Regions from separate parts of the Streptomyces sp. S4.7 genome, predicted to be linked through region 1. Evidence: riboswitches for the same ligand, from Rfam matches in the RefSeq annotation. Region 1 holds a riboswitch; each other region holds the start of a gene.

The links. A riboswitch is a leader RNA that binds a small molecule or an ion and turns the genes downstream of it on or off. The one in region 1 is predicted to bind cyclic di-AMP.
Region 2: another riboswitch for cyclic di-AMP. It lies ahead of SSPS47_RS26585 (LysM peptidoglycan-binding domain-containing protein); the one in region 1 lies ahead of SSPS47_RS21125 (C40 family peptidase).
Region 3: another riboswitch for cyclic di-AMP. It lies ahead of SSPS47_RS26070 (M23 family metallopeptidase); the one in region 1 lies ahead of SSPS47_RS21125 (C40 family peptidase).
Region 4: another riboswitch for cyclic di-AMP. It lies ahead of SSPS47_RS12360 (transglycosylase family protein); the one in region 1 lies ahead of SSPS47_RS21125 (C40 family peptidase).

The regions. Positions count from the first base shown of each region.
Region 1 covers NZ_CP048397.1:4,696,552-4,701,045, reverse strand. The annotation lists gene pcrA (DNA helicase PcrA) at 1-1,169, opposite strand, end outside; cyclic di-AMP (ydaO/yuaA leader) riboswitch at 1,362-1,522, shown strand; gene SSPS47_RS21125 (C40 family peptidase) at 1,521-2,690, shown strand; gene SSPS47_RS21120 (hypothetical protein) at 2,666-4,099, opposite strand; gene SSPS47_RS21115 (C40 family peptidase) at 4,374-4,494, shown strand, end outside.
Region 2 covers NZ_CP048397.1:5,962,347-5,966,840, reverse strand. The annotation lists gene SSPS47_RS26600 (alpha/beta hydrolase) at 1-278, shown strand, start outside; gene SSPS47_RS26595 (metalloregulator ArsR/SmtB family transcription factor) at 335-652, shown strand; gene SSPS47_RS26590 (SRPBCC family protein) at 649-1,548, shown strand; gene SSPS47_RS26585 (LysM peptidoglycan-binding domain-containing protein) at 1,704-2,447, opposite strand; cyclic di-AMP (ydaO/yuaA leader) riboswitch at 2,452-2,612, opposite strand; partial or broken gene SSPS47_RS26580 (glycosyl hydrolase family 28-related protein) at 3,056-4,494, opposite strand, start outside.
Region 3 covers NZ_CP048397.1:5,853,899-5,858,392, forward strand. The annotation lists gene SSPS47_RS26060 (pitrilysin family protein) at 1-768, shown strand, start outside; gene SSPS47_RS26065 (pitrilysin family protein) at 786-2,153, shown strand; cyclic di-AMP (ydaO/yuaA leader) riboswitch at 2,368-2,534, shown strand; gene SSPS47_RS26070 (M23 family metallopeptidase) at 2,547-3,335, shown strand; gene SSPS47_RS26075 (HPr family phosphocarrier protein) at 3,410-3,691, opposite strand; gene SSPS47_RS26080 (bifunctional GNAT family N-acetyltransferase/acetate--CoA ligase family protein) at 3,845-4,494, shown strand, end outside.
Region 4 covers NZ_CP048397.1:2,830,508-2,835,001, reverse strand. The annotation lists gene SSPS47_RS12365 (transglycosylase family protein) at 1-751, shown strand, start outside; cyclic di-AMP (ydaO/yuaA leader) riboswitch at 1,010-1,186, shown strand; gene SSPS47_RS12360 (transglycosylase family protein) at 1,190-1,867, shown strand; gene eno (phosphopyruvate hydratase) at 2,114-3,400, shown strand; gene SSPS47_RS12350 (septum formation initiator family protein) at 3,599-4,072, shown strand; gene SSPS47_RS12345 (DUF501 domain-containing protein) at 4,096-4,494, shown strand, end outside.

The DNA of each region.
Region 1 (4,494 bases):
TCCGCCACGTACCCGGTGATCAGGGCGCCCGCTCCCGCGTTCGTCCAGAGATTCTTGGGCCGCCGGCTCTCGTTGCGCTCGATGACCGCGTTGGCCGCGCTGAGGATCGTCTGCGTGGAGCGGTAGTTCTGCTCCAGCAGGATCGTCGTCGCGTCCGGGTAGTCCTCCTCGAACTGGAGGATGTTGCGGATCGTGGCGCCCCGGAACGCGTAGATGGACTGGTCCGCGTCACCGACGACGCACAGCTCGGCCGGGTCGTGTCCCTCGCCCGCGGGGCCGACCAGCTCACGCACCAGGGTGTACTGCGCGTGGTTGGTGTCCTGGTACTCGTCCACCAGGACGTGGCGGAAGCGGCGGCGGTAGTGCTCGGCGACGTCCGGGAACGCCTGGAGCAGATGGACCGTCGTCATGATGATGTCGTCGAAGTCCAGGGCGTTGGCCTCGCGCAGCCGCGCCTGGTACATCCGGTACGCCTCGGCCAGCGTCTTCTCGAAGGGGTCCGTGGCCTGGCCGGCGAAGGTCTCCTCGTCGATCAGCTCGTTCTTCAGATTCGAGATCCTGGCGCTGAACGCCTTCGGGGGGTGGCGCTTGGGGTCGAGGTCCAGATCGCGGCAGACCAGGGCCATGAGCCGCTTGGAGTCGGCCGCGTCGTAGATCGAGAACGACGACGTGAACCCCAGCCGCTTCGACTCGCGGCGCAGGATCCGCACGCAGGCGCTGTGGAACGTCATCACCCACATGGCGTTGGCGCGCGGTCCGACGAGTTGTCCGACGCGCTCCTTCATCTCGCCCGCGGCCTTGTTGGTGAACGTGATCGCCAGTATTTCGCCCGGATGCACGCTGCGGGTCCCCAGCAGATGCGCGATCCGGTGCGTCAGCACCCTGGTCTTGCCGGAGCCCGCGCCCGCCACGATGAGCAGCGGCGATCCGGTGTGCACCACGGCGGCGCGCTGCTCGTCGTTCAGCCCTTCGAGCAGCGCCGCCGGGTCCACGACCGTGCGCGGCGCACCGTCTCGGTGGTACGCATCCCTGGGCGGGGGCACGTCGAACTTCCCTCCGAAGAGATCGTCGGGCACCTGTTCCGGAGCGGTGTCCTCGGGCGGCGGCGGAGGCTCCTCGGCCGAGGGCTGGAGGTCCGCCAGGAAGCTGTCGTCAAAGAGGCTGCTCATCGCTTCCTGAGTCTAGGGTGCCGCACTGACAGCCCGCCGCCACATGGCCTCGCGGGGGCACCAACGAGCGTTTGCGTCAAAGGTCACGAAAATGTATCGGGCATATCGACCATCAACCTTCACAGCGGCACCACAGATTGGCTAGCGTGCACGCCGAGGCCGTCCGTACTCCATCGGCGATCAGCGCCAAGCGGGCTGCCTGCGCCGAATCCGGGCTTCCCGAAGGGAGTCAGGAACCGGGGACCCACCAAGTTCCACCGGGGTGAATCGGGCCGTGTTCCCGGCCCGTAGGGCAGCCTTCCGTTCCGCCCGAACCCGACAGCTAACCCGGTAGGCGGTCCACGGAAGGAGATGCCGACCTTGGCGTCGCATCGCAAATCGCGCAGCCGTACCGGCGTGCGCGCGAACACACCGGCCGTCGGGTTCACGACGGCCGCACTCGCCTCGGTCACGCTTCTGTCGACACAGAGCGCCACCGCCGCGCCGGCGGAGCCCAAGCCCTCCATAGAAGAGGTGCAGAAGAAGGTCGACGACCTGTACCGGCAGGCCGGTACGGCGACACAGCAGTACAACAAGGCGAAGGAGGCGACCGACACGCAGCGCAAGTCGGTCGACCGGGTCCTGGACGACGTCGCCAAGAGCGCCGACAAGGTCAACGAGGCGCGACGCTCCCTCGGTACGTACGCGGCGGCGCAGTACCGCGCGGGTGCGGTCGGTCCCACGGCCGCCCTGATGTTCGCCGACAGCCCGGAGTCGTACTTCGAGCAGACCCAGCTGATGGACCGGCTGACCGACCGCCAGCAGGAAGCCGTCGAGGACTTCCAGAAGGAGCAGCGGTCCGCGGCCAAGCAGCGCGTCAAGGCGACGAAGAGCCTGGAGACGCTGACTCAGTCGCAGGCGTCGCTCAAGGCGGGCAAGCAGAAGGTCCAGAACAAGCTCGCGGCGGCGCGTTCGCTGCTGTCGGACCTGACGGCCGAGGAGAAGGCGCGGCTCGCCGCGCTGGAGCGGAAGAAGGAGGAAGAGGCCCGCCGCAAGGCCGAGGCGAAGGCCAAGGAGGAGGCCGCGGAGCGCAAGCGTCAGGAAGAGGCGCGGCAGGAGGAGGCCCCCGCCACCGGAGGCGGCACGGACACGGGCTCGGGCGGCGGCTCGGGAGCCACGGACGGTACGTACGCGGCCAAGGCCGAGAAGGTGCTCGCGTTCGCCCGCGCCCAGATCGGCAAGCCGTACGTGTGGGGCGCCACCGGCCCCGGCTCGTACGACTGCTCGGGGCTGACGGGCGCCGCCTGGAAGGAGGCGGGGGTCCAGCTGCCGCGTACGACCTGGGACCAGGTGAAGGTCGGCAAGCGCGTCGCCACGGCGGACCTGCTCCCCGGCGACCTGGTGTTCTTCTACGACGACATCAGCCACGTCGGCATCTACAAGGGCGACGGCAAGATGATCCACGCGCCGAAGCCGGGTGCGAACGTCCGTGAGGAGTCCATCTACTACATGCCGATCTACGGCAGCGTGCGCCCGGCCTGAGCGGGTCGCCCCGCCGGGCCGTCGAGGAACCAGACGTCGATCGGGTCCATCTCGTCTTGTTCGGCGCATCCCACGGTCACCAGCGCGCGGCCGTCCGGGGTGAAGGCGCCGACGCTCGGCCCGGACGACAGCCGCAGCACGCGGCCGTCGCCGCCGAACAGGACGTCGCCGACGTCCGACGACATGAACGCGAGCGGTCCGCTCGCGGTCCACACCGCACGCGCGGTGATCACCGACATCGGGTCGGTGGCGACCATGCCGTCGGGCGCCCGGTCCGGCCGTATCGGCCCACCCGCGGTGAGGGCCGGCGGCAGGGACGGGGATCCGGACCGGGACTCGTGCGGGGACGGCGTCAGCACGCACAGCGCCGGGTCGTCCTTGCCGTCCGCCCCGACGGCGAGGAACCCGGTGCCGTCCGGCGCCACGGCCATCGCGTGGATCGTGACCAGCCCGGTGTCCGCCTCGGCGAGCGCCGCGCCGCCGTCCGCCTCCCGCACCACCAGCCGGCTGCCACGGGCGTGCGCCAGCAGCCTCCCGGCCGCGTCCAGGGCGACGGGACCCTCGCCCTCCCAGCCCGCCCCGTCCGGACCGGGCGCGCCCGCCAGGACGTGTCCGGTCCGCGCGTCCAGGACGGCCACGGGACCGCCGCGCAGCCGCCCCACGGCCACCCTCCGGCCGGCCGCGTCGTAGGAGAACCGCACGGGGAACGTCGATGCCCACGAGGTCGTCCTCCGTCTCCTCCTCGTCACTGTCGTCCGCCCCCGACCCGCCCGGCCAGATCTCCTCGGGGTCCAGCGTCCACAGCCCCTCCCCGGCCGACGACCAGGCGTGCCAGCGGCACTCCACCGAGGCGGCCACGGTCGCGCCGTCCGGGAGATCCGGATGTCGAGCGGATTGTCGTGGTAGTCGGCGCCGTCGAGGAAGCTGGTCAGCGGACCGTTCGCGACCGTGCTCCAGCCGACGACGTCGCCGCCGTTGTGATGCCACTCGGCCACCGCGCCGAACACCAGCCGCCGCAGACCGGACGGGGCCGCCACCGCGATCGCGCCGTAGGGGAAGGAGGCGACGCCGTCGGTCAGCGCGTACCCCGAGGGCGTGTGCACGCGGTCGTTCGCCTCCTCGTACTCGTCCCGGTCCGCCTCCGGCTCGGCCGGGACCCGGGCCGACTCCACGTCGACCAGCCGGCCGAGCCTGCGCGTCCCCGCGAGCGCGTGGTACGGCCGTACGTCACCCGACAGCCACTCGGCCCACCACCGGTCCGGCATCGGCCGCTGCTCCGGCGACCAGCTCCGCAGACCGGTGGCGACGGCCGCCGCCTGCGTCTCGTCCAGGGCTTCGAGCAGCGGGCACAGCCGATCCCAAAGCGACCTGGAACACGGCCCCTTCAGCATTTCCCCGAGAGTGGTCATGGGAAGAACCTACGCGCGCCCACTGACACCTCGGGCCCGTCCCCGGACCTCTGTACCACCGCTCGCGCGTCGCGTGTGCCGGTGTCATCGGATCGATCAAGTTCTGCACGGGACTGTCGAATCCGGTGGGATCCCGGCGGCCACAATCCGTCACCGAGCCACCGGCTCCGGGCAATTGCGGCCATGCCGCCGCGCTGCCGTGACGACCGCGCCTAGCGTCCTCACGTCAGGAACCGCACGGAACAGAGCCGGAACGAAGGATGTGGACGCCCTCGTGGCAGCGCACCGCCGACCCCGATCGAAGCACCGACCGTTGAGCGGCCGGTACGGCCGCACGGCGGCCACTCTCGCCCTCGCGGGGGCCGCGACGGCCACCGGGCTCGAAGGCTCCGCAC
Region 2 (4,494 bases), 1.3 Mb from region 1:
TGGGCGACGACGCGGTGAAGGCGGGGCAGGCCGGGCCCGACGGGCTGATCGACGACGACGTCGCCTTCGCCACCGCGTGGGGCTTCGACCTGGCGGAGGTGGCCGCGCCCGTACTGCTCGTGCAGGGCGGCCACGACCGCGTCGTGCCGCCCTCGCACGCCACGTCGTTGCTCGCGGGTCTCCCGCGGGCGGAGCTGTGGGTACGGCCCGATGACGGGCACGTCTCGGTCCTCGACACGTGCCCGTCGGCGATGGACTGGCTGCTGGCGCGACGGTAGACGCTCGCAGCCTATATGCGCTTGAGGTTATATAACCGAATGGGTATGGTGGGGTCATGCCCATACCGTTCGACGCGCTCGCGGAGCCGAGCAGACGCAGGATCCTCGATCTGCTCCTGGAGCGTCCGCATCTGGTCGGTGAGCTGACCGACCGGCTCGGCCTCAGCCAGCCAGGCACCTCAAAGCATCTGCGGGTGCTGAGGGACGCAGGGCTGGTACGGGTCCGGCAGGACGCCCAGCGCCGCTGGTACGAACTGACCCCGGAGCCGCTCGCCGAGCTCGACGCCTGGCTCGGGCACTACCGGCATCTGTGGACCGGAAGGCTCGACGCGCTCGAACGGCATCTCGACGCGATGGAGGACGATTCCTCATGACTGCGCACCCCGACGACAGCCGTTCCGACGACCACGGCTTCTCGCCCTCCCTGTCGGCCGAGAGCGGCGGGCGGACCGCTCTGCGCATGGAGCGCCGGCTCGCGCATCCGCCGCAGCGGGTCTGGGAGGCGATCACGCAGCCCGCGCACCTGGCGAAGTGGTTCCCCTCCGAGGTGAGCGTGGATCTGCGGCCGGGTGGCGGGATCGGCTTCCACTTCCCCGGCGAGCCGGGCCCCGGCCCGGCCATGACCGGGCGGGTCACCGACGTCGACGAACCGCGCCTGTTCGCCTTCACCTGGGGCGAGGACCATCTGCGCTGGGAAATCACACCGGACGGGGACGGCTCACGGCTCAGCCTCGTCCACACCTTCGGCGACCGGTTCGGGGCGGCGAGCTTCGCGTCCGGCTGGCAGGTCTGCGTCACCGCACTGGGACGACTGCTGGCGGACCGGCCCGTGGACGTGGACCAGGACACGAGCGGCAGGCTGCACGAGGCGTATCTGGCCCGCTTCCATGAGCTGACGCGGGGGCGTGTCGAGGAGACGGAGGACGGCGGGCGGCGGGTCCGGTTCGAGCGCCAGCTCGTACGGCCCGCGGAGGTTGTCTGGGCGCAACTGACCGGTGGCACGGAGCCGTTGACCGGTTCGCCAGTGCCGTCGGGCTTCATGGCCGGCAAGATCCCGGCGGGGCCGGTCACGGACGTACGCAAGCCGGAGGTCCTGGCGTACGCCTGGCACCCAGAGGGTGAGGTCCGCTGGGAGCTGCGCGCCGGGACGGGGCACGGGCCCCGGCTGGTCCTCACCCAGACGGGCCCGCTCGACTTCGACGCGGAGGCAGCGGAGGCGGCGTGGCGGGCGCGGGTCGGGGACCTGGCGGCGGGGCTGCTGGACATCTAGGACGAGGGGGTGGACCGGGTCCGCCCGGTGGCCGCTTCGCCCTCGATCGCCGGGCGGGCTCGTGGAGCCGTCAGGCGGTTGAGGACGGCCGGAGGCCGGGCGGGCCGCTCCATGCGGCCCGCCCGGCCTTCCGGGTCACGCGACAGCCGTGCCGATCAGTACGGGCCGTTCACGTTGTCGATCGAGCCATAGCGGTCGGCCGCGTAGTTGCACGCCGCCGTGATGTTCGCGACCGGGTCGTACGGGTCGGTCGAGGTGCCGGCCACGTGGTACGCCTCGAAGGTCGGGGCGATGACCTGGAGCAGGCCCTTCGACGGCGTGCCGGCCGCCGCGTTCGAGTCCCAGTTGTTGATGGCCTGCGGGTTGCCGCCGGACTCGCGCATGATGTTGCGGTGGATCCCGTCGTACGAACCGGGGATGCCGTTCTGCGCCATGACGTCCAGCGCCTCGCGGATCCAGCCGTCGAGGTCGTTGGTGTACGACTTCGCGGCGGTCTCGACGGCTTCGGTGGTCTCGCCCGACGCCTTCTCGGTCGACGCGGTCGGGGCCGCGGCCTTCGGCTTGCCCGAGAGCTTCAGCTTCAGGCCGGGGTGTATCACTGACGGGTTCTCGCCGACGGTGGCGCGGTTGGTCTTGTACAGCGCCTTCCAGCCGCCGCTCACGGAACGGGCGTCCGCGATCTTGGCCAACGATTCGCCCTTCGCGACGGTGTGGGTGACCTTCGCGGCGGCCGTGGCGGCCGTCGGGGCCTTGACGGGCTGCTGCGGGGCGGGGGCGGCGCCCGCCGTGGTGGCGGTCACCAGGGGCAGCGCGAGTGCGGCGCCGCCCGTCCCGAGGGCGATGAGGCGGCGGGCGAGCGGACTGGTGCGGGAACGGCGGTGCTTACCCTGTGCGGGCATGACGAAATCCTCTCCGTCGCCTGCGAGGTGAGCTGTCGGGTTCGGGCGGGAGATGCCCGGCCGCGCTGTTGGCGCGGCTTCACCCCGAGCCGGTCCGGCATTGCCGGATCGGCGACTTACCTGGGTCCCCCGCTCCTGCCGTACGTGAATGGGTGGGTGCGGTTTCCGGACAGCGGCAGGATTCGGCGTTCCGCCCGGAATGACGAGAACGTAAGCGAGAACGTCCGGGCGAAACAAGTCCTGAATTCACCACGCCCCGCCATTCGCTGATCCAATGGCGAACAATGCGAATTCCCACCCGGCGGTACGGGCCTCAACTTTCCTTTCCCGCAAGGGAGGTGGGAGCGGGCACGGGAGAAACCGTCCGCCGAATCTGTGACACACATCACGGGGCATTGATGCAACCGGCCGACGACAACACCGCCCAGAAAGGTACAAGTCATCCCCTGGATACACATAACACCCACCCCGCAAAGCGGACAAATTGCAATCTTCCACCTTTTGCGAGCAGTGTCCTGAACGCACGAAAATCGCCTTCCGTACGGCTCGCCTCACAGAGCCGTACGGAAGGCGCGGAGCGGGGCTGTCGCCCTGCCGTCAGTGGCGTGTCATCCGGCCGCCCGCCCCGTGCCGGGGCCGCCCGTGATCACGAAGCTCGATCCCGGCTCGACCAGTACGTCTCCCTCGGCCGAGTTGGTGATGGTCACGTCCGTCAGGGTCGCGTTGCCGCGGGCACCGCCCATCGCGAGGATGCCGGAACCGTTGTTGGACTTGTCGATCGACACGTTGCTGATCTCGACGTCCGGTACGTTGCCGCCACCGTTCTTGAACTGAATGCCGTCATACGTGGAGTCGGAGATCTCGGTGTCCCTGATCTTCACCCCGGTGATGTCGCGGCTCGCCGGGAAAATGGTGATCGCACCGAACTCCTGGTCCTCGTTCCAGAAAGCGCCGCCCGTGCGGTGCAACGCGTTTCCGATGAGCAGCGTCTCACCCGAGAAAGGCAGCGGGTCGTGGTCCGTCGCCAGCATGATTCCGGGGTAGTTGGCCGTATCGGCGATCAGGTTGTTCTGCACCTTGTTGCCGTAACCGCCGTATATCGCGACGCCGTTGGCCCGCCAGGGCAGCTGAATGGTGTTGTTGGTGAACGAGTTGTCGTGCGCGATGTCCACCGCCGGGTCCTTGACGTATCGATTGGCCCAGACGGCGAGCGAATCGTCACCCGTGGTGCGGAAGGATGAATTGTCCACCTGCGAATTGCGCGTGCCGTTACTGAAGTTGATGCCGTCGGCGTAGGTGTTGCGGATCCGCATGCCGCTGAACTCCAGCCCGTCGGCGGGGCCCCAGAGCGACGGGATGTTGTCGTAGTCCCGGCCGACCCAGACACCCACGTTGGCGTGCTCGATCCAGACGTTTGCGATCTTGGTGTTCTGTCCGAACCGGCCGTTGAGACCCACCCCGCCCTCGGTGCCTCCACCGCCGCGGACCCGGCCGGAGCCGAAGATCGCGATGTCGGAGATCTGGGTGTTGTCGTCGATGTCGAAGCCGAAGTTGCCCTCGTGCGGGTGGTTGATCCCGCCCGCGTTCTGCGGCTCGGTGAGCGTGTAGAGCTGTGAGTGCCACATGCCCGCGCCGCGGATCGAGACGTCGCTGATCCCGATCTGGTTGTACTGACCCTGGTTGTCCGGGTCGTCGGTCAGGATCTTCTGCTCCTGACGCCACTGGCCCTGCGGGATCCAGACGCAGTCGATGTCGCCGCTCTGGTCCGCGGTGACCGCGTCCTGGATGGCCTTGGTGTCGTCGTTCCCGTCGTCGGGGACGGCACCGTACTCGGTGACGGAGGTGCACTCGGCCGGCTTGCTCGCCGGGGGCGCCACCTGCTCCAGGTCGATCAGGTCGACGATGTAGAAGGACGCGTCGTCGTCCGCGTCGCGCTGGAGCTTGAACTTCGTGCCCGCCGGATAGCTGTTCTCCAGCAGCGCGTGCGACTCGTCGAAGAGTCTGCGGGCGTCCGTCTGGGGCGTGTTGGTCAGCGACTCGGGGTCGT
Region 3 (4,494 bases), 1.2 Mb from region 1:
GCGCCGAACAACGCGGTGCTCTCGGTCGTCGGCGACATCGACCCCGAGCAGACCCTCGCCTGGGTCGAGAAGTACTTCGGCTCGATCCCCGGCCACGACGGCAAGCAGCCGCCGCGCGACGGCTCCCTGCCCGACATCATCGGCGAGCAGCTGCGCGAGGAGATCCACGAGGAGGTCCCGGCCCGCGCGCTGATGGCCGCCTACCGGCTGCCGCAGGACGGCACCCGCGAGTCCGACGCCGCCGACCTGGCGCTCACCGTCCTCGGCGGCGGCGAGTCCTCCCGGCTGCACAACCGCCTGGTACGCCGCGACCGTACGGCCGTCACCGCCGGATTCGGACTGCTGCGGCTGGCGGGCGCGCCCTCGCTCGGCTGGCTGGACGTGAAGACCTCCGGCGGCGTCGAGGTTCCGCAGATCGAGGCCGCTGTCGACGAGGAGCTGGCCCGGTTCGCGGCCGAAGGCCCCACGGCCGAGGAAATGGAGCGCGCCCAGGCCCAGTTGGAGCGCGAGTGGCTCGACCGGCTCGGCACGGTCGCGGGCCGCGCCGACGAACTGTGCAGGTACGCGGTGCTGTTCGGCGACCCGCAGCTGGCGCTGACCGCCGTCCAGCGGGTGCTGGACGTCACGGCCGAAGAGGTACGTGCCGTCGCCGAGGCGCGGCTGCGCCCCGACAACAGGGCGGTGCTCGTCTACGAGCCCACCTCCCCCGACGACGACGCCGACGACGCGGCTGCCGACACCGACGAGCACGAGGGGGCGGACCAGTGACCGACGCTGCCGTGACCATGGAGTTCCACCCGCAGCCGACCGCCGGAGAGGCCAGGCCCTGGGCGTTCCCCGCGCCCGAGCGCGGTGTCCTGCCCAACGGACTGACGGTGCTGCGCTGCCACCGCCCCGGCCAGCAGGTGGTGGCCGTCGAGATCTCCCTCGCCGCCCCGCTGGAGGCCGAGCCCGAGGGCCTCGACGGCATCGCCACGATCATGGCCCGCGCGCTGTCCGAGGGCACCGACAAGCACACGGCCGAGGAGTTCGCCGCCGAGCTGGAGCGCTGCGGCGCCACGCTCGACGCGCACGCCGACCACCCCGGCGTCCGGGTCTCCCTGGAGGTCCCGGTCTCCCGGCTGCCCAAGGCGCTCGGCCTGCTCGCCGACGCCCTGCGCGCCCCGCTGTTCTCCGAGAGCGAGGTCGGCCGGCTCGTCACCAACCGGCTCGACGAGATCCCGCACGAGCAGGCCAACCCGGCCCGCCGCGCGGCGAAGCAGCTCTCCAAGGAGCTGTTTTCGGCCACCTCGCGCATGTCGCGCCCGCGCCAGGGCACCGAGGAGACCGTCGGACGCATCGACGCGAAGGGTGTCCGCGCCTTCTACGAAGCGCACGTGCGCCCCGCCACCGCCACCGCGGTCATCGTCGGCGACCTCACCGGCGTCGACGTAGAGGCGCTGCTCGCCGAGACGCTCGGCGACTGGACGGGCGACACCTCCGAGCCGCGCCCCGTGCCGCCGGTGACCGCCGACGACACCGGCCGCGTGGTGATCGTGGACCGGCCCGGAGCCGTCCAGACGCAGCTGCTGATCGGCCGGGTCGGCCCCGACCGGCACGACCGCGTCTGGCCGGCCCAGGTGCTCGGCACGTACTGCCTGGGTGGCACGCTCACCTCCCGGCTCGACCGGGTGCTGCGCGAGGAGAAGGGCTACACCTACGGCGTGCGGGCCTTCGCGCAGGTGCTGCGCTCGGACCCGGACGGTACGGGCGCCTCCATGCTCGCCATCAGCGGCTCCGTGGACACCGAGTCGACCGGCCCCGCGCTGGACGATCTGTGGAAGGTGCTGCGTACGCTCGCGGCCGAAGGGCTGACGGACGCCGAGCGCGAGACGGCCGTGCAGAATCTGGTCGGAGTCGCGCCACTGAAGTACGAGACGGCCGCGTCCGTCGCCGACACGCTCGCCGACCAGGTCGAGCAGCACCTCCCGGACGACTTCCAGGCGCGGCTCTACGCACGCCTGGCCGAGACCGGCACCGTCGAGGCGACGGCCGCCGTCGTCAGCGCCTTCCCGGGCGACCGGCTGGTCACGGTGCTCGTCGGGGACGCCTCGGTGATCCGGGAGCCTGTCGAGGGGCTCGGCATCGGCGAGGTGAAGGTCGTCACCGGCTGAGGCCGGCCCACGAACCACGCGGCTCAATACGCACAAAGGGAACCCCGGTGACGAACCAGTCGCCGGGGTTTCCCGCTATGTCCGCATTCATAAGGAGGTTGCCTGAATGCCCTGTGGCGTGCGCTACAAAAGGGCCTGTCTGTTTGGTGATTGAAAGATGACCCCTTTAGCGTCGGTCCGGCTGTCCGCCAGAGCCCGCCGCATCCGCGGCACCGGACAGCCATCGCCGAGTCCCCGTCAGGCGCGAGCCTGGGGAGCCGGGGACCCATTTGCGTCCCTGGGGTGAATCGGGGGCCTTCGCGTGATCCGCGGAGGAGCCCGTAGGAGACCTTCCTGCTCCGAACCCGTCAGCTAACCCGGTAGGCGAGAAGGAAGGAAAGGACCAGCCACTTCATGGCGTTCACCCGTGCCACCGGGAAGCACCGTGCCCCGGGCCGAATGACGCGCCGGAGCGCGAACATCGCCGGAGTCGCCACTCTCACCGCGGCCGGTGTCATCGGCACCCTCGCCTCCCCGGCGCTCGCCGCCGAAGCGGGCGCGGCCCTCGCCCAGGAGGCGGCCCCGGCCGCCCCGGACCGCGCCATCGTCATCGACGACTCGCTCGCCGCGAAGATCGACGCCCAGGCCGACGCGCAGCGCCTGGCCGCCCGGAAGGCCGCGAAGGCGAAGGCGGAGGCCAAGGCCGCCGCTCGCGCCAAGGCCGAGGCGAAGCGCAAGGCGCAGGCCCGCGAGGCCGAGGAGCGCGCGGCACGCGCCGCCGAGCGCGAGCGCCTGAACGCCTACCGGCTCCCCGTCGCCGGCTCCTCCGTCACCACCGGCTACCGGACCGGAGGCGCGCTCTGGTCGTCCGGCAGCCACAGCGGCGTCGACTTCCGCGCCACGTCGGGCACTTCGGTCGTGGCCGTCGGCGCGGGCACCGTCGTCGAGGCCGGCTGGGGCGGCGCGTACGGCAACAACGTCGTCATCCGTATGAACGACGGCACGTACACCCAGTACGGACACCTCTCCTCGGTCGCCGTCAACGTCGGCCAGAGCGTCTCCCCGGGCACGTCGGTCGGCCTCTCGGGCTCGACCGGCAACTCCACGGGACCGCACCTGCACTTCGAGGCGCGGACGAGCGAGGAGTACGGCACCGACATCGACCCGGTCGCGTATCTGCGCTCGCACGGCGTCGGCGTCTGAGCCGGTACCCAGACACCACGAAGGCCCCGGCGTCCTGCCGGGGCCTTCGCCGTTTCGTACGTACGCGGCGCGGGTCAGACGGTCTCGGGAAGCTCGTCCAGGCCCTCGGCCACCAGCTTCGCCAGCCGGTCGAGCGCGACGTCCGCGCCGTCCACGTCGGAGGCCAGGACGATCTCGTCGCCGCCCTGCGCGCCCAGCCCCAGCACGGCGAGCATCGACGCCGCGTTGACCGGGCTGCCGTCGGCCTTGGCGATCGTCACCGGCACGCCGGAGGCCGTGGCGGCACGGACGAAGATGGAGGCGGGACGGGCGTGCAGGCCCTCGGCCCAGCCGACGTTGACGCGACGCTCAGCCATGGTGTTGCCCTTCAAGTCACAGTTGTTGTCTAGACCAGTGTGCCACGCGGCTCCGGACGGACCGACGAGGCACCCCTGGGGTCCGTCGACAGACCCCAGACTGCCCCGGCCCAGCACCCGCCGCTACCCGTGTGCGCGCCGTAGGCTCGTCCCATGACGACGCCGTCACAGCACGCGTACCCCGATCACTGGGAAGCAGACGTGGTTCTGCGCGACGGAGGCACCGCGCGCGTGAGGCCCATCACGACCGACGACGCCGAGCGGCTGGTCAGCTTCTACGAGCAGGTCTCCGACGAGTCGAAGTACTACCGCTTCTTCGCGCCCTACCCCCGGCTCTCCGACAAGGACGTGTACCGCTTCACCCACCACGACTACGTGGACCGGGTGGGACTCGCGGTGACCGTCGGCGGCGAGTTCGTCGCCACCGTCCGCTACGACCGGATCGACGCCCGGGGCATGCCCGCCTCCGCGCCCGCCGACGAGGCCGAGGTCGCCTTCCTCGTCCAGGACGCGCACCAGGGACGCGGGATCGCCTCCGCGCTCCTCGAACACATCGCCGCGGTGGCGCGCGAGCGCGGGATCAGGCGCTTCGCGGCGGAGGTGCTGCCCGCGAACACCAAGATGATCAAGGTGTTCCGGGACGCCGGGTTCACCCAGAGGCGCAACTTCGAGGACGGCGCCGTCCGCCTGGTCCTCGACCTCGAACCGACCGCCGAGTCCCTCGCCGTCCAGCGCGGCCGCGAGCAGCGCGCCGAGGCACGCTCCGTACAGAGGCTGCTCGGCCCCTCGTCGGTGGCCGTCGT
Region 4 (4,494 bases), 1.9 Mb from region 1:
GTACTACGGCGGACTCCAGATCTCCCAGGAGACCTGGGCCGACTTCGGCGGTACGGCGTACGCCCCCACCGCCGACCAGGCCAGCCGGAGCCAGCAGATCGCCGTCGCGGAGAAGATCCTCGCCGCGCAGGGACCGGCCGCGTGGCCGACGTGCGCGCTGATCACCGGCCTCACGGCGGACACCGATACGGGCAGCGAGTCCTCCGGCGAGGCCGCCGAGAAGCCCGAGGCGCCCGCGGAGCCCGAGCCGGACGAGACGGCCGTCCTGCCCGCAGCTCCCGAGTCGACGCCCCCCTCGGGCCAGTTCGGCCGGGACTCCGCCTCCGGGGCCGAGAGGCCCGCTACGGGGGAGTCGAGCGCGGAGCCGAGCACCGAGGCCTCCACGGGCCAGGGCAAGCACCGCGGCGAGCCCGCTCCCGAGAGCGACGCGACGACCGGCTCGGGCGAGTCGGCCGAGGCGGACACGGACGGCACGGACGGGTTGACCGAAGCGGGCAAGCCAGGTAAGTCCGGCGAAGAGCGTGAAAGTGGCCGCCATGCCTCACGGGGTGACGATTCGGCGCGCGGCGACGTGGCCGAGGACGGCTCGTACACCGTCCGCACCGGCGACAACCTGTGGGCCATCGCCGACGAGCAGAAGGTGGAGGGCGGCTGGCCCGCCCTCTACGAGGCGAACCGCGAGGTCGTGGGCTCCGACGCCGATCTGATCCTGCCCGGCCAGAGCCTCGATCTGACCGCGAAGCAGGGGTAGTTAAGCGGGCTATGTCCGCATCTGCGTAAGTGAGACAAGCGTCTCTTCGTCCCAACTGACACGGTCTGCCCGGTGGCTTGCCCCGGGCCCTTCCCGACCTGCGTAAACAGAGGTTTCCCTGGGGCGGGATGGGTGAATCATCCCGGATGTTCCGTCTTTGAACATCCGGGATGTCTGTGTTTACGGTCTGAACCGCTCGCACCGCGGGCACCGTCGACCGTCACGCCGAATCCTGCCGTCGGTCGGGGGGAGTACTCGTCGCGTCAAGCGCCGAAGGCAGGAGCGGGGGACCCACAGGTAAGTGCCGGTCATCACGGCCGGCTCGGGGTGCAGCCGTGCGCAGGGGGACGTGAAGACGTTCCCGGGCCGCACGGCCGGGCAACTCACTTGGCCCGAACCCGACAGCTCACCTCGCAGGCGTCGGTGAGGAGATCACGCATGCTGTTTTCCAGCAACTCCGGCAAGGGCAAGCACCGCCGTCCCTCCAAGACCGTCCGCTACGCCACGCTCGCCGGCATCACCGGTGCCGCTGTCGCCGCCCCGCTGCTCGGCGCCACCTCCGCCTCCGCCGCCACCACCTCCGAGTGGGACGCCGTCGCCCAGTGCGAGTCCGGCGGCGACTGGTCGATCAACACCGGCAACGGCTACTACGGCGGCCTCCAGTTCTCGGCCTCCACCTGGGCCGCGTACGGCGGCAGCGCCTTCGCCTCCAGCGCCGACCAGGCGTCGAAGTCCCAGCAGATACAGATCGCCGAGAAGGTCCTGGCGGGCCAGGGCAAGGGTGCCTGGCCGAGCTGCGGCGTCGGCCTGTCCAACGCCTCGAACGACGCCGGCTCCGCCGAACCGGCCCCGGAGCAGTCCGCCCCGGAGGCCCGGCCGGCCCCGCAGAAGTCCGAGCCGCGCGCAGAGCAGGAGCAGCCCGCCTCGCGTGGTGAGGCGCGCGGTCCGGTCAAGAAGGGCGACGGCGAGTACAAGGTCAAGGCCGGCGACACCCTCTCCAAGATCGCCGAGACGAAGAAGGTCGAAGGCGGCTGGAAGAAGCTCTTCAAGCTGAACAAGGACATCATCGAGAAGGCGGACGAGATCTTTCCGGGTCAGCAGTTCCACCTGAGCTGACCCCATCCCCAGAACCCCGGCCCCGACCCGGCGCGCCTCACTCCCCCCGGACGCGCCGGTCCGGGGCCGGGGCCTGTCCGCCGGGCGAACCGCGCGCCCACCGCGCGACATTCGTCACCCTCCGCGCATTCCGGGCTCTTTTCGTCCCAGCGGGCGGGCATCGGCCGACCGTCGCCCGGCAGCCGGTTAGGCTCATGCCGCGGTGCCAATGAGGCCCCGCACCAAAGCGTCACATCCCAGAAGGAGATGCTCGTGCCGTCCATCGACGTCGTCGTAGCCCGGGAAATCCTTGACTCCCGAGGCAACCCAACGGTCGAGGTCGAGGTCGGCCTCGACGACGGCAGCACCGGCCGTGCTGCTGTCCCCTCCGGTGCCTCCACCGGCGCGTTCGAGGCCCTCGAACTCCGCGACGGTGACCCGAACCGCTACCAGGGCAAGGGTGTCGAGAAGGCCGTCCTCGCCGTCATCGAGCAGATCGGCCCGGAGCTCGTCGGCTACGACGCCACCGAGCAGCGGCTGATCGACCAGGCGATGTTCGACCTGGACGCGACGCCCGACAAGTCCTCGCTCGGCGCCAACGCCATCCTCGGTGTCTCGCTGGCCGTGGCGCACGCCGCCTCCGAGGCCTCCGACCTGCCGCTGTTCCGCTACCTCGGCGGTCCGAACGCGCACCTGCTGCCCGTGCCGATGATGAACATCCTCAACGGCGGGTCGCACGCCGACTCCAACGTGGACATCCAGGAGTTCATGATCGCGCCGATCGGCGCCGAGTCGTTCTCCGAGGCCCTGCGCTGGGGTGCCGAGGTCTACCACACGCTGAAGAAGGTCCTGAAGGAGAAGGGGCTCTCCACGGGCCTCGGCGACGAGGGCGGCTTCGCGCCGAACCTGGAGTCCAACCGCGCCGCGCTCGACCTGATCCTCGTGGCCATCAAGGAAGCCGGCTACGCCCCGGGCAAGGACATCGCGCTGGCGCTCGACGTCGCGGCCTCCGAGTTCTACAAGGACGGCTCCTACGAGTTCGAGGGCAAGTCCCGCTCGGCCGCCGAGATGACCGAGTACTACGAGGAGCTCGTCGCCTCGTACCCGCTGGTCTCCATCGAGGACCCGCTCTTCGAGGACGACTGGGCCGGCTGGAAGGTCCTCAACGACAAGCTGGGCACCAAGGTCCAGATCGTCGGCGACGACCTCTTCGTCACCAACCCCGAGCGCCTCGCCCGCGGCATCGAGGAGGGCTCGGCCAACGCCCTGCTCGTCAAGGTCAACCAGATCGGTTCGCTGACCGAGACCCTGGACGCCGTCGAGCTGGCGCAGCGCAGCGGCTTCAAGTGCATGATGTCGCACCGCTCCGGCGAGACCGAGGACGTGACGATCGCCGACCTGGCCGTCGCCACCAACTGCGGTCAGATCAAGACCGGCGCCCCGGCCCGCTCCGAGCGCGTCGCCAAGTACAACCAGCTCCTGCGCATCGAGGAGATCCTGGACGACGCGGCCGTGTACGCGGGCCGCAGCGCGTTCCCCCGCTTCAAGGACTGACCTGCGCCAGGGCCGGTCCTCGCCGGGGCCGATCCCCCGAGCACCTGATCCGGCCTCCGGCCCGGCCCGGCACAGCCAGTCGTGCGTACGTCCCCGTCCCCGGTCCCGTACCGTGTCCGGGGACGTACGCGCGTACAGAGGCAGTACGGCAGTACCGGAGGTACGAGGCCCGCTCAGACCTCTGAGGGAGGCGGGACCATGGCCGCGAACCGGGACCGGTTCTCCACCGCGACCAAGATCAGGATTCTGGGCGAGCAGACCGCCGCCCGGGTCTACCGCTCGCAGACCCGCAGGCAGGCCCGCCGCTCCCGGCTCACCGGACGCGCCGCGTTCCTCGTGCTCGTCGTCTGCTCGCTGATCGTGGCGCTCGCCTACCCGATGCGGCAGTACGTGTCGCAGCGCGGCGAGATCGCCGAGCAGCAGCGGCTGACACAGGAGGCCCGGCAGCGGGTCGAGGAGCTGCGCGACGAGAAGGCCCGCCTCCAGGACGACGCGTACATCCAGCGCCTGGCGCGCGAGCATCTGCACTACGTGATGCCGGGGGAGACCGGCTACATCATGTCCGACCCCCGGGCGGCCGAGGAGCGCCGCACCGACCAGGGCGCGGCCGACCGGCCCTGGTACTCCAATCTCCTGGACGGCGTCGACAGCGCCGACCGGACGGACAGATAGACACCAAGGAAACCGACGCAGGTATGGATACGCCCCCTCCGCAGACCGAACGCACCGAACCCACCGAGGCGGACGTCGCGGCGTTCGGACAACAGCTCGGCCGGCCCCCGCGCGGTCTGCGCGCCATCGCGCACCGCTGCCCCTGCGGGCAGCCCGATGTGGTGGAGACCGCCCCGCGGCTGCCCGACGGCACGCCGTTCCCGACGCTCTACTACCTGACCTGCCCGCGCGCGGCCTCGGCCATCGGCACGCTGGAGGCGAACGGTGTCATGAAGGAGATGACCGAACGCCTCGCGTCCGAACCCGAGTTGGCCGCCGCGTACCGCAAGGCCCACGAGGACTACCTCGCGCGCCGCGACGCGATCGAGCTGCTGGCGGGCTTCCCGAGCGCGGGCGGCATGCCGGACCGGGTGAAGTGCCTG